One region of the Ensifer sp. 22521 genome, then DNA from elsewhere that is predicted to be linked to it. Evidence: predicted binding sites of a transcription regulator. Region 1 holds the regulator's gene; each other region holds the start of a gene.
What was found. The regulator LexA, encoded in region 1, represses DNA repair genes until DNA is damaged. The targets are predictions, from matches to a motif close to TGTTCNNNNTGTGTTCNG.
Positions count from the first base shown of each region.

Region 2: a site for LexA is predicted at 3,238-3,255, ahead of ACTJKE_RS02960 (helicase-related protein). Genes of this name have one in related genera too.
Region 3: a site for LexA is predicted at 4,714-4,731, ahead of ACTJKE_RS26670 (DUF763 domain-containing protein). Genes of this name have one in related genera too.
Region 4: a site for LexA is predicted at 2,212-2,229, ahead of ACTJKE_RS00910 (PA0069 family radical SAM protein). Genes of this name have one in related genera too.

Region 1 is NZ_JBQENM010000009.1:38,274-44,171, reverse strand. It holds gene ACTJKE_RS15300 (hypothetical protein) at 1-754, opposite strand, end outside; gene ACTJKE_RS15295 (hypothetical protein) at 875-1,171, shown strand; gene lexA (transcriptional repressor LexA) at 1,418-2,143, shown strand; gene ACTJKE_RS15285 (hypothetical protein) at 2,234-2,566, opposite strand; tRNA gene ACTJKE_RS15280 (tRNA-Cys) at 2,781-2,854, opposite strand; gene ACTJKE_RS15275 (thermonuclease family protein) at 3,007-3,663, opposite strand; gene ACTJKE_RS15270 (hypothetical protein) at 3,890-4,183, opposite strand; tRNA gene ACTJKE_RS15265 (tRNA-Asn) at 4,343-4,417, shown strand; gene ACTJKE_RS15260 (cryptochrome/photolyase family protein) at 4,514-5,898, shown strand, end outside.
Region 2 is NZ_JBQENM010000002.1:182,232-188,129, forward strand. It holds gene phaR (polyhydroxyalkanoate synthesis repressor PhaR) at 1-235, opposite strand, end outside; gene ACTJKE_RS02945 (acetyl-CoA C-acetyltransferase) at 460-1,641, shown strand; gene ACTJKE_RS02950 (hypothetical protein) at 1,655-2,014, shown strand; gene ACTJKE_RS02955 (beta-ketoacyl-ACP reductase) at 2,032-2,757, shown strand; gene ACTJKE_RS02960 (helicase-related protein) at 3,435-5,898, shown strand, end outside.
Region 3 is NZ_JBQENM010000021.1:86,377-92,274, forward strand. It holds gene ACTJKE_RS26645 (extracellular solute-binding protein) at 1-450, opposite strand, end outside; gene ACTJKE_RS26650 (hypothetical protein) at 773-1,147, shown strand; gene ACTJKE_RS26655 (YcnI family copper-binding membrane protein) at 1,444-1,974, shown strand; gene ACTJKE_RS26660 (copper resistance CopC/CopD family protein) at 2,019-3,626, shown strand; gene ACTJKE_RS26665 (hypothetical protein) at 4,320-4,520, opposite strand; gene ACTJKE_RS26670 (DUF763 domain-containing protein) at 4,773-5,898, shown strand, end outside.
Region 4 is NZ_JBQENM010000001.1:199,131-205,028, forward strand. It holds gene ACTJKE_RS00905 (ribonuclease HII) at 94-741, opposite strand; gene ACTJKE_RS00910 (PA0069 family radical SAM protein) at 989-2,146, opposite strand; gene ACTJKE_RS00915 (hypothetical protein) at 2,334-2,870, shown strand; gene moaB (molybdenum cofactor biosynthesis protein B) at 3,162-3,704, opposite strand; gene ACTJKE_RS00925 (4-(cytidine 5'-diphospho)-2-C-methyl-D-erythritol kinase) at 3,706-4,620, opposite strand; gene ACTJKE_RS00930 (tetratricopeptide repeat protein) at 4,628-5,898, opposite strand, start outside.

The sequences.
Region 1 (5,898 bases):
TTGGCGCATTCCCGCCAGCGCCCGCAAACGGATCGGCGGCCGCCCCCTGCCCGCCGTTTGGCATCAACGCAATCACCGCCTCCTGGCATTTGAACATCTCGCTGACGGCCTTCATCGAATCGCGCAGGCTGAGGCTCGCCACCACGCGCCCTTCGAACGCCAGCGCCAGCGTGTTCTTGCGCACGAATTCGGTGAAGAAGTCGGTGTTGGAGAAGTTGACGACCAGAGCCTTCGAGCCTGTGAGGTCCACGCCGAACGCGACAGCCGGCCACTGGCGGCCACGGTCGAGCTGCAAGGCGACGTCATACTCCCTCTGCGGCTCGATCGATTTCCAGTTGGCATTGCCGATCGAAAGAAACGCCAGGTTCGCCGATCCTCTCGGATAAAAGCCGATTCGAAGGATCATTCCGCCGTCGTAGCTCGTCGCCGCATAGCACGAGCCGCCCAAGGACGGATCGGAGCCCACCGTCCAGGCATTGATCTCCTTCCAGATATTCGAACGCCCTTCTTCAGCAGCGGCCGCTCCCGCCGCCACCAACAGACAGAGAACCGCCAACGACAATCTACGCATGCAACCACCCCATTTTTCCCGCAACCTGTCGAGACGTGCGGCATCTTCACAACACGGATTTGTGCACGCCGGCAGCGAGGCCGCGACTTGGCGCAACCCAAGCGATTGCAGCGCGGACGGCGCGCCAGGCTGAGGCGGCTTCGCCGCTGCGTGCCCCTGGCGCAAAACGGCCACAGCCTGCACTCAAAGAGCTGTTGAACACATGACAGTGATCGCCAAGCTTGCTGGACTTCGGAACGAAAGCGCGGTTCACATCGTTAACCGCCCCGTAGTCCCACCCTTGCATCAAAGTGGACGATCACCGTGCTTGCCGCCCTGCTTCTCGCTTCGATAGTCGCGTCGCCTAATATGCCTGACGTCAAGCTCAGCGCCGCCACGGTGGACGAACTTCAGACCGATTTCGAGAGCGCCGTGCCGTGCCATCAGATCGATGGACGCAAGGTGTGGAAGGGTGCGATCGCGTTCTACATCCAGTCGTTCGTCTATGATGGCGACAGGCCGGTCGCGACCGATGCGGCGGATGCCGTACTTCCAGAAGACAACAGCGCCGAGACGGTGAAGGAATTCGAAGACGCCTGCGCCGCCACGCAGCCGGCCTAGCCTCTTTGCACAAAAACGCTCGCGATTCGTTCGAATCGCCGTGCCGTCGCGCAACGCGCTGCCCCACGGCCCTCCGTTTGGGCACGATCATCGCCCAAACCCGCTCTGCTCCCGTAAAAGTGACCAATCGACACGCACAGACGCGCCAATTGTCTGAATTCACGGAATTTTAGGCACTTGCGGAACACATATGGAACAGATAGTGTCTGTTCTTGATTTGTTTCACGCCTCTGGGAGCGACGTGCCATGCTGACCCGCAAGCAACAGGAATTGCTTCTCTTCATTCACGAACGCATGAAGGAGTCAGGCGTCCCACCATCATTCGATGAAATGAAGGATGCGCTCGACCTGGCGTCGAAGTCCGGCATTCACCGTCTGATCACGGCACTCGAAGAACGCGGGTTCATTCGCCGTCTGCCGAACCGAGCCCGCGCGCTCGAGGTCATCAAGCTTCCGGAAGCCTACGCGTCAAGCCAGCAGCAGCCCCGCCGCGGCTTCTCGCCCAGCGTGATCGAGGGCAGCCTCGGCAAGGCGCCAGCGGCCGCTCCTGCCGCACCGCCAAAGCCCACGCCCGTGGCCGACAACACATCGGTTTCCGTCCCGGTCATGGGCCGCATCGCTGCCGGTGTGCCGATCTCGGCGATCCAGAACAACACGCACGACATTACCATACCGCTCGACATGATCGGCAACGGCGAACACTACGCTCTCGAAGTCAAGGGCGACTCGATGATCGAAGCCGGCATCTTTGACGGCGACACGGTGATCATCCGCAATGGCAATACGGCCAATCCCGGCGATATCATCGTGGCGCTCGTGGATGATGAGGAAGCGACGCTGAAGCGCTTCCGGCGCAAGGGCGCATCGATCGCGCTCGAAGCCGCGAACCCTGCCTACGAAACAAGGATTTTTGGGCCCGATCGGGTGAAGATCCAGGGCAAGCTCGTCGGGCTGATCCGCCGCTACCACTGATTCCGAGGGAAACCTGGCATCCGACCGAGCCTCGCCACCGCTTGCGGCTGCGAGGCTCTGTTTATTGAAGGCGACCTGAAGGCACGCCTCTTACTCGTGGATGGTGTACTCGCCGAGCTCGCAGAGGTCCTGCATGTCTTCGGTCGTATCGAGGCCGGAGCCTTCTTCGAACTCGAAGCGCATGTCGTACTTGCAGACCTCCCGGCCGTCGGCGATGGTGATCTCCATGTCTTCCCCTGGGTTCAGCACCTGCCGGCCGAAAACATCGTCTTCCCACTCATTGACGCCCACAGGCGACGTATAGAAGTTCGTCAGCACTGCGTTGGTGTTGTTCTTCAGCTTGAAAACCAGATCCTCTGCCTGCGCCTCAAATGTGGTCGCAGCGAAGAGGGCCAAGGCCGTCAGGACAAGTTTCGTCTTCATATATGCGATTGCCTCCGTTTTGATGATGACGGACGCTACCGATGCGGCTGATGTCAGCGGAGTCATCGTTCCCCCTCTACCGATTTCACCGAAGCGATAAGATCCGATAGTGGCTTAGAAGACGTGGCTTGTGCGGGCGTGTGGAGGCAAACACACACAATCGCTCTGCCCTGAGGCAGAACGTCTATCCGCACTAAAATGAGGTGAGAGTTATTGGAGGCCTCGCCCGGAATTGAACCGGGGTACAAGGATTTGCAGTCCTCTGCGTCACCACTCCGCCACGAGGCCTCACAGCTCGGATAACCGAGCGTTGGCGCGGATTTAGAATGATTGCAGAAAAACCGCAAGAGGCATTTTCCGAAAAACGCGCCGTCGATTTGTAAGACGGATACTTTCCACAGAGCGATCGCGAACCTCCGCCGATCGCATCTGGGGTGGCCTCAACACCAGGGCGTCGCGTGTCCTGTCCACGGCCGCACCAGCCCCTCGGATACGAGCACACGCCCGATAGACTGGTCGCCGCGGGTGACCAGCCGCAGCTTTTCACCGGCCTTGGCATCCTGACGGCCGCTCGCCGTTTCCAGCCTGAAGTCACCCGCATTCAACAATTCGCGCAGGCGCTGCTTGGCATAGAAGCCGCGCGAACGTTCCTTGTCGCAGCTTGCCTGGCGAATACGCGGCGCATCGACGTCTGCGACGCGGATCGTTTCGCCGTGGTACAGGAAGGTGGCGCCGTCGATCACGCAGTTGTCGTTGCGAATCCCGCAGAAATAAAACTGATCCGTGCGAACGGATGCCGTCTTCACTTCCTCACTGGGCCGCACCACGGGTGTCGGCGCCTTGGCGCCGACGTCAACGGACGGCACCGGAGCGGCAAGGGCAACTCTTGTCACCGGATTCGGCTTCCGCTTCTCCGCCTGTTGCGCGGGACGCTCGTCCGCTTTCTGCGCGACACGAACGGGCTTCGGCCTCGACTCGTGTCGGGACGTGGACGCGACCACGTCCGATACCACCGGCCAATGTTTCAGTTCGGCGCGATGATCGTAAGCGACCACGCCGCCGACAGTGAGTGCGGCGGCCAGATACCACGGCGCCATACCGCCTTGTTTGCCCCTGCTCCGACCGGAATTCCGGCTTCGACGTTTCGTAGTGGCTTTGGCCATGCGTTCCCATCCTGATTCGCGACCGCATTATGCGTTTGATGGGTTGCCGAAAAGTTTTCGGCGGCCTCCCTCAACAAAGGGTTCAGCCGCTTCGCTGGGAATCAATTGGCAGAGAATCGAAGCCGAGGCATCCGGGACGGTTGACCGCAATAGCTCCGGTTCACGAGCCGTTCGAAGAATTGGCTCGTCCGCGCCAGCGCGCCCACCAGACAGCCAGCCGACGCCGGCGACGGCGGACGGATGGGATATCGTGAGAAAGCACGATGAGGCCCAACGGTATCATCCAGAAGCCGAGCACCGGCAGAAAGCCGAGAAAACCAAAGAAGATCAGGAGCGAGCCCAACAGGATACGCAGCAGTGGTGATTCCGGCAGCGTGATGCGCCACTTCCCGAGCACGATCTGACGCGTCTGCGGATCAATCCCGAAATGCGTCTGCTTCCTGTTTTTATTCATCATTCCCTATCCGGCATCTTTTCCCACAATTGGGGACTTCTCCACAGCCTGGCAACCGAACTTGTCATTTTTTTTGAAAAAACCGCTTGGCAAATCGGAAAAGCATGCGTATTAGCAGCCTCACTTCTGAAGCGCACAGCGAAACAGCGGCGCGGATGATCCCTGGTAGCTCAGCGGTAGAGCATTCGACTGTTAATCGACAGGTCGCCGGTTCGAATCCGGCCCGGGGAGCCAGTTTCAAAAAGAGCCATTTGCAGAAAATGCGAATGGCTCTTTTTCATTTTGCACCTAAGTTCCCCCGGTGATCAATCCCAGTCCTAGACGGCACCTATGACAAAGGCGGCGCCCATCATCGTCTGGTTCCGCAAGGACCTGCGCCTTGGCGACAACAGGGCCCTTGCGGCTGCGGCCAATGAGGCCGCCGTCATTCCGCTCTATATCCGGGAGCCGCACGGAAGCGGCAACGGTCCGCTGGGCACGGCGCAGCAATGGTGGTTGCACCATTCGCTGGAAGTGTTGGAGGCTCGACTGGGCCGGCTCGGCTCGCGACTCATTCTCCGCTCCGGCGACCCGCTGGACGTCCTCAGTGAGGTGTCGCGCCTATCGGGATCGAAGCGTGTCCATTGGAATCGCCGCTACGACCCGTGCGGCATCGCCACCGATATAGCCCTGAAGAAAGCACTCGCGGCTCAGGGCATCGCGGCCGAGAGCTTTGCCGGGCAATTGCTGCACGAGCCCATGCGCTTGCTGACGACGACCGGCGGGCCCTATCGCGTGTTCACGCCTTTCTGGCGCGCGCTCGAAGCGAAGGTTGAGCCGGCTCCGCCGATCGACGAGCCGCAAAAGATCGCGACGCCGGAAAGCTGGCCCCCTTCAGAACAGCTTGACGCGTGGTCGCTTCTGCCAACGAAACCGAACTGGGCAGCGACGTTCAGTGAAATATGGATGCCGGGGGAAAAAGGCGCGACCACCCGCCTCGACGAATTTATCGACGAAAAGCTTGCAGACTACAAAGTGCGCCGGGACCGTCCAGAGGCTGACGGCACATCCCTGCTCTCTCCTCACCTCGCCTTCGGAGAAATCTCGCCGGCGCAGATCTGGCACGCGACGCAGGGAATCGAGACCGATGGCGGTGAAGGCATTGCCACCTTTCGCAAGGAAATCACCTGGCGCGAATTCTCCTACCACCTGTTGTTTCACTATCCCGAACTCCCGCGTCGCAATCTCGATCGCCGGTTCGATCGTTTCCGCTGGCTGGACCACGAAGGAGATTTTTCCCGCTGGACCAAGGGTTTGACCGGTTTCCCGATCGTCGACGCCGGCATGCGCCAGCTCTGGCGGCATGGCTACATGCACAATCGCGTGCGGATGATCGCCGCCTCGTTCCTCATCAAGGACCTGCTGATCGACTGGCGGAAAGGCGAACAATGGTTTCGCGACACCCTCGTGGATGCGGATCCGGCCAACAACGCCGCAAGCTGGCAATGGGTCGCGGGATCGGGCGCGGATGCGGCGCCGTTCTTCCGGATCTTCAATCCTGTTCTCCAGGGCGAAAAGTTCGACCCGGATGGAGCCTATGTGAAGCGATTCATACCGGAACTCGATCGGCTTGAGCCACGCTACATCCATCGCCCCTTTGCGGCTCCGGCTGCCGTGCTTTCGGGCGCCGGCATCGAACTCGGCACAACCTATCCAAAACCGATCGTCGACCACGC
Region 2 (5,898 bases), on a different contig from region 1:
GGAAGGAGATCGGCAGCAGCGTGTTGCCGGTCTTGGACTCCTGCTCGAAGATGATCTGCGTCAGCACGGAATGGGTGATGTCCTCTCCGGACTTTGCGTCCTGGACGATGAAATCGTCGCCCTTCTTCACCATGACAGCCAGGTCGTCGAGCGTGACATAGGTGCTGGTCCCGGTGTTGTAGAGCCGCCGGTTCGCATATTTTTTTATAACGATCTGGCCTTCGTGCTTCGCCATCAGGGTCTCCTCTCACCCATCATCCCGTCTTTATTGCGTTTTTCAGAGTATCCGCAAAAGAGCGCCGCTGACAATGTCTTTGTGCGTTGCGGCGACGCAAGTGCGAAATCTTGCGGTTGCGTCTTGGGTGACGGTTTTGTGGCACCGCATCAAGGCGTTTGACTTGCGCCGCGCGCTTTGCCAGTCTGCTTCCATTAGGCAAGAAAGATCTGAGGAAACGTCCCATGAGCAATCCCTCCATCGTGATCGCCAGCGCCGCCCGTACCGCGGTCGGATCCTTCAACGGTGCATTCGCCAACACACCGGCGCACGAACTCGGCGCCGCCGTCATCAAGGGCGTGCTCGAGCGCGCAGGCGTCGAGGCAGGCGAGGTCGACGAGGTGATCCTCGGCCAGGTCCTGCAGGCCGGCGAGGGCCAGAACCCGGCGCGCCAGGCGGCGATGAAGGCGGGTCTTCCGCAGGAGAAAACCGCCTGGGGCATGAACCAGCTCTGCGGTTCCGGTCTTCGTGCCGTGGCGCTCGGCATGCAGCAGATTGCAACCGGTGATGCGGATATCATCGTCGCCGGCGGCATGGAGTCCATGTCGATGGCGCCGCATTGCTCGCATCTTCGCGGCGGCGTGAAGATGGGCGATTTCAAGATGATCGACACGATGATCAAGGACGGTCTGACCGACGCCTTCTACGGCTATCACATGGGCATCACCGCCGAAAACGTCGCCCGCCAGTGGCAGCTCAGCCGTGAAGAGCAGGACGCCTTCGCGCTCGCCTCGCAGAACAAGGCCGAAGCGGCCCAGAAGGCCGGGCGGTTCGCCGACGAGATCATTCCCTTCATCGTCAAAGGCCGCAAGGGCGACGTCACCGTCGACCAGGACGAATATATCCGCCATGGCGCAACGCTCGACCAGATGACGAAGCTGCGTCCGGCCTTCGACAAGGAAGGCACGGTCACCGCCGGCAACGCCTCTGGCCTCAATGACGGCGCCGCGGCCACTCTGCTGATGACCGAAGCGCAGGCTTCCAAGCGCGGCATCCAGCCGCTCGCCCGTATCGTTTCCTGGGCAACGGCCGGCGTCGATCCGCAGGTCATGGGCACCGGCCCGATCCCGGCTTCGCGCAAGGCGTTGGCGAAAGCCGGCTGGGCGATCGGCGACGTCGAACTGGTCGAGGCCAACGAGGCTTTCGCGGCACAGGCATGCGCGGTCAACAAGGACCTCGGCTGGGATCCGTCGATCGTCAACGTCAATGGCGGCGCGATCGCCATCGGCCATCCGATCGGCGCTTCCGGCGCCCGCGTGCTCAACACGCTGCTCTTCGAAATGAAGCGCCGCGGCGTTTCCAAGGGGCTTGCAACGCTCTGCATCGGCGGCGGCATGGGCGTCGCCATGTGCGTCGAACGGCTCTAATCGGTTTGGCGGCATGAACAGCGCCAGGTGGGTTCCGTTTTCCCTTCTTCTGGCCGGTTCGCCGATCGTTTCCGCACATGCCAATCCCGCGCCTCTCGACGAGGCGCGGTTGGTTCAGTGCATGCTGGAACATACGACCTCGGACGACGAGGCCGTTTTCAAGGACATGATGGTTGCGGCCCCGAACGATGACAGTGGCGCTTTGAAAGCGTCGCTCGTTCAGCTCTCCAGTCTGATGATGAACCTCGCGCTCACCAAGTGCGAGGTGGGTATGTCAATGCTCGCGACGCCTCAGTTCCAGGCTGCCGCCGAGCTCTACGGACGACAGGTCGGCGAAAAGCTGATGAAGAAGGCCTTTGAGAAACTGAACTGATCAAGTGGGAGGCGTGCATGAGCAGGGTAGCATTGGTCACAGGTGGGTCGCGCGGCATCGGCGCGGCAATCTCCATCGCACTCAAGAATGCCGGCTACAAGGTGGCCGCAAACTATGCCGGCAATGACGAAAAGGCTGAGGCCTTCAAGCAGGAAACCGGCATCCCGGTCTACAAGTGGGATGTTTCCAGCTATCAGTCCTGCGCCGAAGGCATCGCCAAGGTCGAGGCGGATCTCGGCCCGGTCGAAGTGCTGGTCAACAATGCGGGCATCACCCGCGACGCGATGTTCCACAAGATGACGCCCGAGCAATGGGGCGAGGTGGTCGGCACCAACCTCACCGGTCTCTTCAACATGACGCATCCGATCTGGTCCGCCATGCGCGACCGCGGTTTCGGCCGCGTCATCAACATCTCGTCGATCAACGGCCAGAAGGGCCAGATGGGCCAGGCCAACTATTCGGCGGCCAAGGCCGGTGATCTCGGCTTCACCAAGGCGCTCGCCCAGGAAGGTGCGGCGAAGGGGATCACGGTCAACGCCATCTGCCCGGGTTATATCGGCACGGAAATGGTGCGGGCGGTGCCGGAGAAGGTGCTGAACGAGCGGATCATCCCGCAGATCCCGGTTGGCCGCCTCGGCGAGCCGGAAGAAATCGCCCGCTGCGTTGTGTTCCTGGCCTCCGACGACGCCGGCTTCATCACCGGCTCGACGATTTCGGCGAATGGCGGACAGTTCTTCGTCTGACCTTTTGATCTCATCATTGCTTTTGAACGGCGCCCTTCGGGGCGCCGTTTTTGTGTAGGGCGGAGAGAAGAAACGGCTGTTCCCCCGGCATTTGGACCCGAAGCTGCGCCCGTGATTCTGTTGCCGGCGCGCGGCGCAGACACTATATCTTGTGGAGAACAAAAGCGGAATGATGCGCGTATCACGAGTCGCCATCGGATCCTCCCGTATTGGTCGAGGGTGCTCGGTGCGATTCTCATTCTCTCTGCCCAGCGAATCTGCGATGAATTTCGTTAAAAATTTTCTAGGCTTTCCAGAGTCTTGGATTCGGAATCCTTTGACCTGTCTGGCAATGGGACAGCCAGAATTGAGGCGAGTCGTGGGCTCTAACACAAGCGCGCGGCGTCAGATTCAGCATGTGGTGCAACGTTCGGTGTTGAAATCTATATGTAGTCGTGAACATACAGTGAATCGCGATGAGTCTTCGATTCGTCGCCGATTCGTTCCATGGCTGTTCCTGTTCTCGATTGCGCCAACCACAACAGGTGGTGCAATGGGCTGGGAGACGCCGAACATGGTTTTAGTTGTCGGCGCCCCTTGCGTTTGGCTCGGTGCGTGGGCATGTGTTTGCCGCCAGCGTGAAAAGACGCTGTCGTAATTTCTGAATGCCCGGGATCGATGACGTGTCCGTTCACCCCATGATCCTGAGCGGCCGCGGCGTAACCGCGGTGCTCGGGCCAACCAATACCGGCAAGACGCACTACGCGATCGAGCGCATGATCGCGCATGATAGCGGCGTCATAGGCCTGCCGCTGCGCCTCCTGGCGCGCGAGGTCTATACGCGCCTGGTCGAAAGGGTCGGCCATCACAATGTCGCGCTGATCACTGGCGAGGAGAAGATCACTCCGCATCGCGCCCGCTATTCGGTCTGCACCGTCGAAGCGATGCCGCGCGAGACGACCGCGTCCTTCGTGGCGATCGACGAAGTGCAGCTTGCCGGCGATCTCGAGCGCGGTCACATCTTCACCGACCGGATCCTGCATCTGAGGGGGCGTGGCGAGACGCTGCTTCTGGGGGCTGCAACGATGCGGCCGATCCTGGAGCACCTCCTGCCCGGCATTACCGTCGTCGAGCGGCCGCGCATGTCGCAACTGCTCTATGCCGGTTCGAAGAAAATCACCCGCCTGCCGCATCGCTCGGCGATCGTCGCCTTCTCGGCCGACGAAGTCTATGCGATCGCCGAACTGATCCGTCGCCAGCGCGGCGGTGCCGCCGTCGTGCTCGGCGCGCTTTCGCCGCGCACGCGCAATGCGCAGGTGGCGCTCTATCAGGAAGGCGACGTCGAATATATGGTGGCGACCGACGCGATCGGCATGGGTCTCAACCTCGACGTCGATCACGTCGCCTTCGCGCAGGACCGCAAGTTCGACGGCTACCAGTTTCGCAACCTGAACCCGGCGGAACTGGCGCAGGTCGCCGGGCGCGCCGGGCGACATCTGCGTGACGGAACGTTCGGCGTCACGGGTCGCGTCGATCCTTTCGACAACGAGCTCGTCCATCGCATCGAGTCGCACGAGTTCGATGCGGTCAAGGTGCTGCAATGGCGCTCGAAGGCGTTCGACTATTCCTCGCTTACCGCCTTGAAGAAGAGCCTCGATGCCGCGCCGAAAGTTCCCGGCCTTGCCCGGGCGCTACCTGCGGTAGACCAGCAGGCGTTCGAGCATCTGGCCCGCTACCCGGAGGTCGTCGACATTACGACCAATGCCGAGCGCGTCGAAAAACTATGGGAAGCCTGCGCGCTGCCGGACTATCGGCGCATCACGCCCGCCCAGCACGCCGATCTGATCTCGACGATCTACACGGATCTCGTTCGCCGGGGTACGGTGAACGAGGACTTCATGGCCGAACAGGTCAGGCGTGCCGATCACACCGACGGTGAGATCGACACACTTTCGGCGCGAATCGCGCAGATCAGAACCTGGACCTATGTGTCGAACCGGCCGGGATGGCTGGCCGATCCGACACACTGGCAAGAAAAGACGCGGGAAATTGAAGATCGATTATCCGACGCACTACATGAACGGTTGACGAAACGCTTTGTTGATCGCAGGACATCTGTGCTCATGAAGCGCCTGAGAGAGAATGCTATGCTGGAAGCTGAAATCAGTGTGAATGGTGATGTCTTCGTCGAAGGACACCACGTAGGACAACTAACCGGTTTCCGGTTTACGCTGGCGACCGGCGGCGACGGCCCGGATGCCAAGGCCGTGCAGGGCGCTGCCCAGAAGGCGCTGGCGCTCGAGTTCGAGGCGCGGGCCGCACGTCTGCACGCCTCGGGCAACAACGACCTGGCGCTTTCGTCGGATGGTCTCGTGCGCTGGCTCGGCGATCCCGTCGCCCGTCTGGCAGCGAGCGACCATGTCATGCGTCCGCGCGTCATCCTGCTTGCCGACGATCAGCTGCAGGCGAACGCCCGCGAGCATGTCGTGGCGCGCATCGAGCGTTTCGTGAACCATCACATCGGTACGGTGCTGAAGCCGCTCGACGATATCTCGCGCGCTGAAGACCTCGAAGGCCTCGCCAAGGGCCTTGCCTTCCAGCTCGTCGAGAACCTCGGCGTGCTCTTCCGCCGCGATGTCGCCGACGACGTGAAGTCGCTGGACCAGGACGGTCGCGCGTCGATCCGCAAATACGGCGTTCGCTTCGGCGCCTACCACATCTTCCTTCCGGCGCTCTTGAAGCCGGCTCCGGCCGAGCTGATCACGCTGCTCTGGGCGCTGAAGAACGACGGCCTCGACAAGCCCGGCTATGGCGACCTCATCCCGATGCTCGCTGCCGGCCGTACGTCGGTCGTCACCGATCCGTCCTTCGAGCGCACCTTCTACAAGCTTGCCGGCTTCCGCTTCCTCGGAAAGCGCGCCGTGCGCATCGACATCCTCGAGCGCCTGGCCGATCTCATCCGGCCGCTGCTGCAGTGGAAGCCCGGCGCGCAGCCGCGTCCTGAAGGCGCCTATGACGGCCGTCGTTTCACCGCCACCACCTCGATGCTTTCGATCCTCGGCGCAACGCCTGATGATATGGAAGAGATCCTGAAGGGCCTTGGCTATCGGGCCGACAGCGTCAAGGCCGAGGAGGCTGCGGCCTTCCTCGCCAGCCAGGACG
Region 3 (5,898 bases), on a different contig from region 1:
CATGGCCGTCGAGGAGTTGAACGGGAAGGAATTCAGCTCGCCTTTTGCCGTGGCGTAATAGTTGGCGATGCCGCCGAAATAGTTGTTCCAGTCGATGGTGTAGCCGTTGTCGGCCATCAGCTTCTTGGCGGGCACGAATGCGCCCGACAGCATCATGTCCAGGGTGCCGGCATCATAGATCTGGGTGATTGCCGGCTGCTTCTTGGCGCGGTAGGCGGCAATCGTGTTCTGCAGGGTCGTGTCGTATCCATTTTGAGAGGTGCAGACGATCTCGAACTCGGACTGGCTGTCGTTGAACTTCTTGCAGGCATCCTGGACACGTTCGCCAAGATCACCCGAAAGGCCGTACCAGAATTCGAACTTCGTCTTTTCGGCTGCGGCCGCCGACGCGCCAAACGCGACGCTTGCCATCAGGCCGATGAATACGGACGTAGTGACGGAGACTCTCATTGCAAAACGCTCCTTGCAGATTGGCGGGATCGGTGGCACGAATGAAGCCGGGCGCTTGCTAACAGTTGAGTGTGACAGTCCTTGCCAATCTGCATGATGGAAAAATGAAAGTTTGATTACGCTTGTCAGGCGGCGGCGCGCTCCCTGGTTGCGGCAGGTCTGTTCTTGCCGGGGAGCCCGAAGAATAGCGGCGCTCGACTGTCCGGTACGTTGGACTTCACGCGGATGCTTGCTGTGGAGCAAGGAAGGGGGCGGGCGTACCGGCTAGCTATGCGGTGGCTCCGGACATTTTCGGAGACAGCGTAGAAGGAGCTTGATTGTGGTGAGGCGACGCAACGGTTGGGGACTGGCGTTCATCGCTGCCTGCCTGTTCGTGCTGCAATCGGTCGCCGGCGCATTTGCCTTCAGCTCGATGCCTGCCTTCTCGCAACTCGACGCTTTCGGCAATGCACTGTGCATCAGCGCGGATCACGCCAGCAACGGCAATCACGACGGCGGCCATGGCAAGGCTGCCGATTGCTGCCTTCTTGGATGTTGCGTGTCCTCGCAGGTCTTGGCGGCGACTCCGCAGCCTGGCGACGATCTTAACCACCAAGTCGCGTCGGCGGTGCACACGTTTTGGTCCGCGGCAGAGCCGTTGCCGGCGGGCGAGCATCGCCTCGGTTATCCTCGCGCGCCCCCTCGGCTGCTCGCCTGATCGGTTGCGTTCGCTCCAGCCTATGTCGGGGGGAGGGATATCCTCCCCTGGCGTCCGCCGGTCCATCGCGACGATCTTCGACGCCTCCCGACGTCCCTGTCGTGTGCTCCAAGCCTGACTGCAGGCCGGTCTTGAGCCAACGGGGACCCGTGCACTGACCGTCTTGTGCGATCGCTGCCCGCCACCGACCAAGAATGTCGGCAACCTTTTCCGGATCACTGCATCCAATCCCTGACAGCCGCGGGGGGATTTCCCGCGACCCAACACAAGCCCAATAATCTCAAAGGAATAGCCATATGTTGTCGAAACTCATCACCACCGCTGCCTTCATCGCGATAGGCACCACGGCAGCTTTTGCCCACTCCACGCTCGAAACAACGGAGGCGCATGTCGGCGCGTCCTACAAGGCCGTCATCCGCGTCCCGCATGGATGCGAGGGCAAGCCGACGATCGCTCTGCGCGTTCAGATCCCGGAAGGCATGATCGCCGCAAAGCCGATGCCGAAGCCGGGCTGGACGCTGGAGAAGGTCAAGGGAGCCTACGAAAATTCCTATGACTACTTCGGCACGCCGATGAAGGAGGGCGTGAACGAGGTCGTCTGGAAGGGCGGCAGCCTGGCCGACGACGAATATGAGGAGTTTGTCTTCCGCGCGTTTCTGACTGAGGGCCTGCCAGTCGGCAAGACACTCTACGTGCCGCTGGTGCAGGAGTGCCCTGATGGCGCGACCGAGCGTTGGATCGAGGTCCCGGCAGAAGGCAAGTCGAGTGACGATCTCGAATATCCGGCGCCCGGCATCAAGCTGCTTGAAAAGAAAAGCGGGCACTGAGCAGCGCAACGTGGGGGCGAGGGCCAAGTGACCGGAGATCACGCATGATGCTGGTATCATCGAGCTTCACTCGTCTTGCGAGGCTGGTGGTGATCGCGCTCTGCGGGATCCTCATGCATGCCGCCGCGACCTTCGCCCACGCATCGCTCAACACAAGTGAACCGCAGGATGGCGCGGTCGTCGGCACCGCGCCATCGGTCTACGTGCTGACCTTCAGCGAGCCGGTTTCGCCGTTGTCCTTAAAGCTCGTCAGACCGGATGGAACAGCGATCCCGCTCGAGCGGTTCGACCTGAAGGATCGAGTGGTCGTGATCGCGGCGCCATCCGATCTTGGGCACGGCACACATGTGCTCAGCTGGCGCGTGACCTCTACCGACGGGCATCCGATCGGTGGATCGGTCGTCTTTTCTGTCGGCGCGGCCAGCACCGCTCCGTTCATGAACGAAGACGAGATCGACTGGGCCGTGCGCGCCGGTCTCCTCCTATCGAAGCTCGCGCTTTACGTGGGGCTGTTCATCGGCGTCGGCGGTGTGTTTTCGCGCCACTGGCTGCTCTTTGGCTCGCGATCAGGGTGCAAAGTCGTTGCAGCAGCGCTCGGTATAGGGCTTCTCGGCGCACTTGCCGCTGTGGGTTTTCAGGGGCTCGATGCACTGGGCGTTTCCGTGACGCAAATTGTCGAGCCGGTCGTTTGGTCCACGGCGATGGCAACCAGCTTCGGCGGTACGGCCATTGCCGCCTTCGCTGCCTTTTGTGTGGCCGCCATCGCTCTGCCGGCGAAGGGTCGGTCTGCTCGACTGTCATCTCTCGTCGCGCTGATCGCGTCATCCGTCGCCTTGTCGCTGAGCGGCCATGCATCGACAGCCGAGCCGCAATGGCTGATGCGTCCGGCGGTCTTCCTGCACGTCGCCACGATAAGTCTCTGGGTTGGAGCGCTCGCTCCCCTGGGCCTCGCGTTGCGGCGCGAAGACCCGATGGCTCTTCAGGCGCTCGGCCGGTTCTCGGCGTTCGTCCCTTACGTGCTCGTTGTTCTTATCGTGGCGGGTTTCATCTTGGCCTTTGTGCAGGTGGAGAAGCCGCAAGCGCTGCTGGAAACTGCCTATGGCCAGGTGCTCATGGTCAAGATGGCGTTGCTGTTCGGACTGTTTCTGTTGGCGCTTGCAAATCGCTGGCGCCTGACGGAACCGGTAATGGCTGGCGAGCGGGCTTCGGCGAAGCGGCTGGTCCGCTCGATCGCCGCGGAAACACTGATCGTCGTCCTGATCTTCGGCGCCGTTTCTTGCTGGCGCTTCACGCCGCCGTCGCGCGTGCTCTTAGCTCTGGCGGTTCGGCCTGCAAGCGTTCACATCCACACGGACAAGGCGATGGTCCTCGTTGAGGTCTTGCCCGGACGGGTGGGCGAGGTCGACGTATCGATCAACCTCGCCACGGGCGAAGTCGAACCGCTTGCCGCCAAGGAGGTGACGCTCGTCCTATCCAAGCCTGATTCCGGCATCGAGCCGTTCAAACGTGCGGCAGCGCGGAGCGGCGACGCAGATTGGCGGATCGAGCGCGTGAACATACCGCTGGCGGGCACCTGGCAGGTACGTGCCGATGTTCTGATCAATGACTTCGAGAAGGTAACGCTGAGCGATCAAATCATCATTGGGCCGTGAGCGCGGAGGCCGCCGCACAATCTCGCGCGCACGCCAGCGGATCGCCTGTGGGCGTTCAATCGCTACTGCCGTGGAGGTGTTCCGTCTAGCCCTGGCTGGTTATCCGATAGACCGTTTAGGTTCATTGCCTTCGGATGAAGCCTCTGTCAGCCTTTTCCGATTGCGGTTGCGCCGACGTCGCAGTCCCCGCTGCAGCGGCCAATCGCAAGCCTGACTCTGGGCCTCTGCTTGGCTAGTGGAGGCTCTTTTTTTGGACGCGGGCGTGGGCGGTAGCCGACCGGAGGCGGTCCGCTCGACATAAATCGCGGATCACGTCCCGCATTAATAATTTAGAAATATCGAATGTTCATTCTGCTCCGCCATGCGCGGTTTCCTGCTGATGGCGATTTACGCGGGCGGATTGTGGGTGGTCGACACGACGATGTGTGAAGGCCGCTACACCCAGGAGTTTGGGCATGAGGTTCAATCCGCGACCAGACAGGCCCGGTATTGGCTGAACGTCCAATTGAACTTCCTGGCCGCCCGCTTCTAACTGACCATTGCTACGCGGTGCCGGAGAAGCGGGAAGCCGACCGGGAGGGGCGGAGTTTAGGCGGAAGTCCTTTCACGGAAGCCGCTGTCGAGAGCATTGTGCGCTGCCTGCGTGACGTCGATGTCGTGAATGTGGCTTAATCTCCATCATCAGATCGCCGATTACCAAATACGTCTCGGCGCGTCGCTTTCCTTTTTCGCGATGGCGGTCTCAAGCTGCTCGTGCGATCCCCCCAAGGCAACAACATAGAGTTCCAGCGCAGTCGTCAGAACGTTCGTGCGACGTACGGAGATATCGCTGGTCGAAGCATCGCCTAAGGAGGCAACCATCAATCGAACAGCTCTGTTTTGGAACTCACTCATTCTGCAACCTGTTCAAATGCCATTTGGTGCGGAGCATATCGCCGATTGCTGAACCCTATCTTAAGCGCAAAGGTAGTGTAGGTCGTGGCGCTGAGGTTTTACTCAAGCTGGCGAAGTCGAACCTTCATGGGGGCAAGGTCTCGTCATGACCATTCGGCTTGCGACCGTGGTCTCGCCGACTGCCGGCGCAAATGAGAACGTTTAGAGAACTTTCCTGTGTGACTGCACCATCTGCCGGTGTATAAGAGCCGGATGGTCCAGAGAGCAGGCAGTGCAGATCTTCCGCTTCACGGTGGCCGGGTTCCCCGGTGGCTTGGCGAGCGCATGACGAAACTTGGTGCGATCATCACCCAGGCGATCGTCATCGAATATGGTCGAGACGAGTTTCTTCGGCGGTTGGCACATCCGTTCTGGTTTCAGTCTTTCGGATGCGTCATGGGCATGGACTGGCACTCTTCCGGCATCACCACCAGCGTCATCGGCGCCCTGAAGCGTGGTTTGTCGCCTCTGTCAGGCGAACTCGGTATTCATGTCTGTGGCGGTCGAGGGCGGAATTCCCGGGAGACCCCCGGCGAGCTGATTGCAATTGGCGAGCGCGTGGGCCTCGATGGAAGTGGCCTGGCGACAACCAGCCGCCTCGTCGCAAAGGTCGACAGTGCAGCAGTTCAAGACGGCTTCGACCTTTACCTGCACGGTTTTATCGTCACCGACGACGGCAAATGGGTCATCGTGCAACAGGGCATGAACGGCGAAAAGCGGCAGGCCCGGCGCTACCATTGGCTTTCGGAGGGGATCACCAGCTTCGTGGATTCGCCCCACACGGCGATCGAAGGCGCGCGGCAGGGCGAGATCGTCAACCTTGCCGACCGCCGCGCCGCGGCCTCGCGCAATAGCCAGCTCGATCTTCTGGCTTCGCTGGGGCCGGATCGGATCGTCCGGGAGGTCGCAGCCATCGAGCCAAGGCGGGTGACTAAGCAAAGCGCGCAGCCAATGCTGCCGCATCTGATTATGCCTGAACATCACGACGTGCGCGAAGAAGACGTCAATATGAAACGCCTGCATGCCACGCTCGCTGCGGCCGCCGACCGTGGCCCAGAGGATTTCGAGCATCTCCTGCTGGTGCCGGGCGTTGGGGCGCGCACCGTCAAGGCGCTGGCGATGGTGGCCGAAGTGGTGCACGGTGCGCCATGCCGGTTCGCCGATCCGGCGCGCTTCTCGCTCGCCCACGGAGGCAAGGATCGCCACCCATTCCCGGTCCCCCTGAAAGTCTACGACGAGACAATCCGGGTGATGAAGTCCGCCGTGTCGAAAGCGAAGCTCGGTCGTGACGAAGAGATGCAGGTTCTCAAGCGCCTCGACGATCAGGCTCGCCAGTTCG
Region 4 (5,898 bases), on a different contig from region 1:
TGGCCCTATGGGCACGCGCTGTTGTGTCAGACAAGATTTCTTCTGCAAGCTGGCGAGCTAGAATCGGCGCTCCCAAGAACCGTTCAGCCGCCATTAATCCTGCCGCAGGGGCCGGAAGCTCATGCGGTGCAGGGCGCAGGGACCTTGCGTTTCTATGGCGCGCCGGTGGGTTACGGTCGCGTAGCCGGCATGGAGCGCGAAGCCGTAGCCGGGATGCGCGAGGTCGGCGCGAGCCATCATGCGATCGCGCGTAACCTTGGCGACGATCGAAGCGGCGGCAATCGATAGCGACCGTGCGTCGCCCTTTACGACTGCCTTGGCATGGCATGAAAGCCCGGGCGGCACGTCGCGGCCGTCGACGAGTACGAAGCGTACGGTCGAGGGAAGACCCGCCACTGCGCGTCGCATCGCCTCCAGGCTTGCCTTGCGGATATCCGTGGCATCAATCGTGCCGGCCGAGGCCGAGGCGATCGATACCTCCGATGTCGCGAGGATTTCGTCGAACAGCTTCTCGCGCGCCTGCGCGCTGAGCTTCTTGCTGTCATCGAGGCCCTCGGGAATGGCGTCGGGATTGAGAATGACCGCAGCCGCTACGACCGGTCCTGCGAGCGGGCCGCGACCAGCTTCATCGGCGCCGGCGACCGGCCAGAATCCATCACCTCTTGCCGAGAGTTCAAAACTGAAATCGGGTGCTTCGATGATATCGGGAAAAAGGGGAGAATCGGACGACCTGCGAGACATAAGTCTAATTCGCATGATCGACCGATTCTCTTCAAGCCCCCAGGTCCGAGTGCGGCGGCGGACGGGGGGATGGCCGATGCCCCAGGCGGGGGCGGGGCACCGGAACTGTTTTGCGACCTTCTAGCGTTCACACCGGGTTGCCTGAGGGGCGGTAACGAAAACTCCCCCATTGCCCCCGGGCATCCTCGGTGCCTATCGCTGGCCACAAACCCGGAACAGCCATCACGCAGGCCATTCCGGAAAACCTTCAAAGAAGCGAGAGCTGCACCCCCGTTCCGAGCGGCGGCACGAACAGATCGTCGCGAAGCTGGCGGCGTGTCGGGTTGAAGCCGAGGCGCTTGGTGGCGAGATCGAAGCGGCGGCCGATCTGCCAGGCATAGGGGCCGGCGCCTTTCATGCGCTTGCCGAACTCGGCGTCATAGTCCTTGCCGCCACGCATGGAGCGGACGAGCGACATGACGTGGCGGTAGCGGTCCGGATAGTTGCGCAGAAGCCAGTCACGAAACAGCGGGCTGACTTCGAGCGGCAAGCGCAACAGCACATAGCTCGCCTCCGTCGCACCGGCCGTCCTTGCCGCTTCGAGAACCCGCTCGATCTCATGGTCGTTGAGCGCCGGGATGATCGGAGAGACGAGAACCCCGGCGGGGATGCCGGCCTCGGCAATGGCACGCATCGCCTCCAACCGCTTGGGCGGCGTTGCGGCGCGGGGCTCCATTGTCCTCGCCAGCTTGCGCTCGAGCGTGGTGACTGAAATGCCGACCCGCGCCAGTCCCTTCTCGGCCATTGGCGCGAGGATGTCGATGTCACGGGTGACCATCGCCGATTTGGTGACGATCATGACCGGGTGGTTGGCGTCCCTCAGCACTTCGAGGATCTGGCGCATGATGCGCCATTCCTTTTCGATCGGCTGATAGGGATCGGTGTTGGTGCCGATGGCGATTGGCCTGACCTTGTAATCCGGTCGCGCCAGTTCGCGCTCCAGGAGCCGCGCGGCATCCGGCTTGGCGAAGAGCTTCGCCTCGAAATCCAGACCCGCCGACAGGCCCATGAAGGCGTGTGTGGGGCGGGCGAAACAATAGATGCAGCCGTGCTCGCATCCGCGATAGGGGTTGATCGAACGGTCAAAGGAGATATCGGGAGATTCATTTCGGGTGATCACCGTCCGCGGCTTCTCGACCTGGACTTCGGTCTTGAAGGGGGGCAGATCTTCCAGGCTTTCCCAGCCGTCGTCGAAGCTTTCCCGCGCCTGCGGCTCGAAGCGGCCGGACGTGTTGAGCCCGGCGCCGCGTCCGCGGCGGCGGTCGATATCGATCCGCAAGCCTGTTGCGCTCATCATCGCTTCGGCGACATCTGCCGTATTGGCGGGCGCAAGCGCACCCTGCCTGATCTGAGACAGCTCGTTCATTGGAATCTCCCCGGAATCAGATCTTTGATCCCGTTTTGTTCTGATTATTTTCCTATCGCGAATACGAGAACAATTCAAGAACAAAAAGCGGGAGCAGTACGTTTGGAGTTTCGTGCTCCCCGGTTTGGTTTTCAGCCAAGCCAGCAGTGCATGTAGCAATTGTGAGTGTGATGCGGTAGGACGGGCTATGCTGACGATCATCATGGAAACGCGGGACAACGAAGCCGAGCTGGTGCAGACGCTGTCGGTGCTCGTCGCCGGCGCCGTGGAGGGCCTCGTCAGTGATGTGATTGTCCTCGATCACGGCTCCAAGGACGGCTCGTCGCGTGTGGCGGAAGCGGCCGGCTGCCGCTTTCACGTCGATTGGAATCTCGGCGACGTCGTGCGTTCGGCGCGCGGCGAATGGCTGATGCTGCTCGAACCCGGTGCCCGTCCGATCGGCCGGTGGATCGACGAGCTTGCCGAATACGTCTCGCTCAACAGGGCGCCCGCGCGCTTCTCCGATTCCAGAATGCACCGCAAACCGTTCTTCCGCCGCCTGATCCGGCGAAGAAAGCCGCTGGAAACGGGTTTCCTGGTGAACAAACATGATGCGCTCGCAGCGGCCGATGGCAATCGATGCCTCGGCGACATGACGAATGTCCGGGCGGTCCGCAAACTCTCGACGGAGCTCGTTCCGGCCTGGGTCGTCACCGAAAGCAAGCCGACGCCGGGACGCTCCTGACCACCGTGCACTAAAAAGGTGCCAGTCCCAGGGGACGGCACCTCAAGGTGGCTCTCAAATGACCTTGTCTGGTAAATTTCTTGCCGGGCAGCATTCTGGCTGCACGTCGTATCCCCTTGTTCTCCCCGCCCGGGGATATCGGCGGGGAGGCGTCTTTGCAGCCTGAAGAGAAACGTGCGGCGTCCGATCTTCGGTGGGCTGATGATCGGACGCTAAAGGCACGAAAAATGGCTGTCAGTTCCAAAGGTAACAGACGGGCCGAAAGTGCGATGGGACGTGGAGGATCCGGGCTTAACCGCGTTTGAGGTGCTCGTCGAGCCGGGGCATGATCTCGACGAAATTGCAGGGCATGTGCCGGTAATCGAGCTGCTGCTTCAATATGCCGTCCCACGCATCGCGGCAGGCGCCGGGTGAGCCGGGCAGAACGAAAATGAAGGTGGCGTTGGCAACGCCGCCAGTTGCGCGTGACTGGATCGTCGAGGTGCCGATCTTCTCGTAGGAGATCCGATGGAAAACCTCGGAGAAGCCGTCCATGCGCTTTTCGAACAGCGGCTCCAGCGCCTCCGGCGTCACGTCCCGGCCGGTGAAGCCCGTGCCACCGGTCGTGATCACCACGTCGATCGTCGGTTCGAGCGTCCAGGCCTTCACCTGGTCGTAAATCTGCGCCCGATCGTCCGGCACGATCGCGCGCGCTTCCAGGCGATGACCTGCGTCGCGCACCCGCGCCTCCAGCGTGTCGCCCGATTTGTCGTCGGCGAGCGTGCGGGTGTCGGACACCGTGAGGACAGCAATTCCGACGGGAACGAAGGGGCGTTTTTCGTCGATGCCAGCCATTCTACTTGCCTCTTCCTATCGTGTTGCAGGCGAGAACGTACCAGCCGGGCTGCGCCTCCGAAAGAGTACGCGCTGTCGCAGCCGCACGCTCACCGTTGTCGAAAATGCCGAAGCAAGTGGCGCCTGAGCCCGACATCCGAACCAGCAGGGCCCCGGCCTCCATCAGCGACTGGCAGACGTCGCCGATGACGGGCTGCAGCTGCTGCGCCGGCGGCTGCAGATCGTTGCGCATCGTTGCCATTGCCGCCAGCCACGCGTCGAGCGTTCCCGAAGCCTGAGGCAAAACGAGCGGCGCATTGGTCTTGTTCGGGAGCGTCCGGAACACCACCGGCGTCGAAACGGCAACGAGCGGATTGACCAGTACGAGGGGCAGGGATGGAAGGTCGGCAAGCGGCGTGATGTCCTCACCGATGCCTTTCGCCACGAGAGGAATGCCGGCGAGGCACATCGGTACGTCGGCGCCGAGCGCCAATGCCATTGCATCGAGGCGGGAGGGTTCGATCGCGGCGTGCCAAAGTTGGAGAAGCCCAAGAAGCGTCGCCGCCGCGTCGGCGGAGCCGCCGCCGATGCCAGAGGCGAGGGGCAAATTCTTTTCGAGATGCAGATGAACAGGGCCGGTAGCGGCGAGGTTGCGGGACCGCAGTTCCTCACGCAGGACGTCTCGCGCCTTTAGGACCAGATTGCCGCCCTGGGCGCTGGCATCCATGGGCAGTTCTGCGGCAAAGGGCCCCGATACGGTAAAGAGGTCGGCGTCTGCCGATGCAAAGCCGATCCTGTCGCCGCGATCGGCAAAGGTGACGAGGCTTTCGAGAAGGTGGTGGCCGTCGGCCCGCTGGCCGACGACGTGGAGCGCCAGATTGATCTTTGCGGGCGCCGCGCGCGTCAGCGTGAAGCCCGCGATGCCGTCATCAATCATGGATCGATCAGGACTTCTTGTCCGGCGCCGGCGCTTCCGCTTCCGGGGTCACCTTCTTCGGCGCGGTTTCCTTGGCATCGGCGGAGGCCGGAACCTCTTCCTTCAGCGGCGGCAGGCCGTTTTCGATCTTCGCCTTGATCTTCGGGATCTCGGCTTCCTCGGGCTTCAGCTCAAGCGTCTGCGTCCATTGGAACACCGCTTCGAGCTTGCGGCCGACGCGCCAGTATGCGTCACCGAGGTGATCGTTGATCGTCGGGTCGCCGGCCATCAGTTCAGCCGCTTTTTCCAGTTCCACCACCGCATCGTCGAAGCGGTTCATGCGGAAATAGGCCCAGCCGAGCGAATCGACGATGTAGCCGTCGTCGGGCTTCAGTTCGACCGCCTTGCGGATCATCTCGAGGCCTTCGTCGAGATTGATGTTCATGTCGACCCAGGAATAGCCGAGATAGTTCAAAACCTGCGGCTGGTCCGGGTTGAGTTCCAGCGCTTTCTTGAAGCTCGGTTCGGCCTTGTCCCAAAGCTTCTGGCGCTCGTAGGCAATGCCGCGCTGGAAGAACACGGTCCAGTCGCTGCGCTTCGGCACCGGTCCGATCTGTTCGACGGCCTGGTCGTAGAGCGTGCCCATCTCCTTGTAGTCCTTGGCGTCGGAGAGCACGCTGCCATAGGCGAGATAGTTGCGGATGTTCTTCGGATCGACGTCGATCAGCGCTTTCAGGTGCTTCTTCGCTTCGTCGACTTTCCCGATGCTGGCCAGGCTCAGGCCGAGTTGCAGTTCAGAGACGCGCCGCATCGGCGAGGTCTCCGGGATAGCCTTGTAAAGCTCGATCGCCTCGTTCGGCTTCTTCAGGTTTTCGGCGATGCCGCCGAGCATCACGAGGATGTCGGCGCTGTCGGGGTCGAGCCGGCGGGCGGTCTGCAGATAGAGCGAAACGATATCCTCGGCGCCGTCGCGATTGAGCGCAGCACCAATCGAGAAGAGCACGGCCGCAGCACCCTGGCTGGCATTCTTGACCTGCTGTTCCTGCGGAACACCGTTCTCTATGTCGGTCCTCAGCGCCTGCAGCGGCGTGTAGTTGTTGACCATGTTCTCGCCGACGGCGACGGTATCGAGCGCCTTCTGCTTGTTGCCTTCGCGCGCCTCGAAACGAGCGAGCGCTTCGACCGCCCGCATGAAGGTGTCAGGCGCAGCACTTCCGCCTTCCCGATCCAGAATGGCATCGTTGAGCCTGGTCCGTGCGGTCTGCTTGTCGCCCGCGGCAACCGCGATCGCGCCTGCAT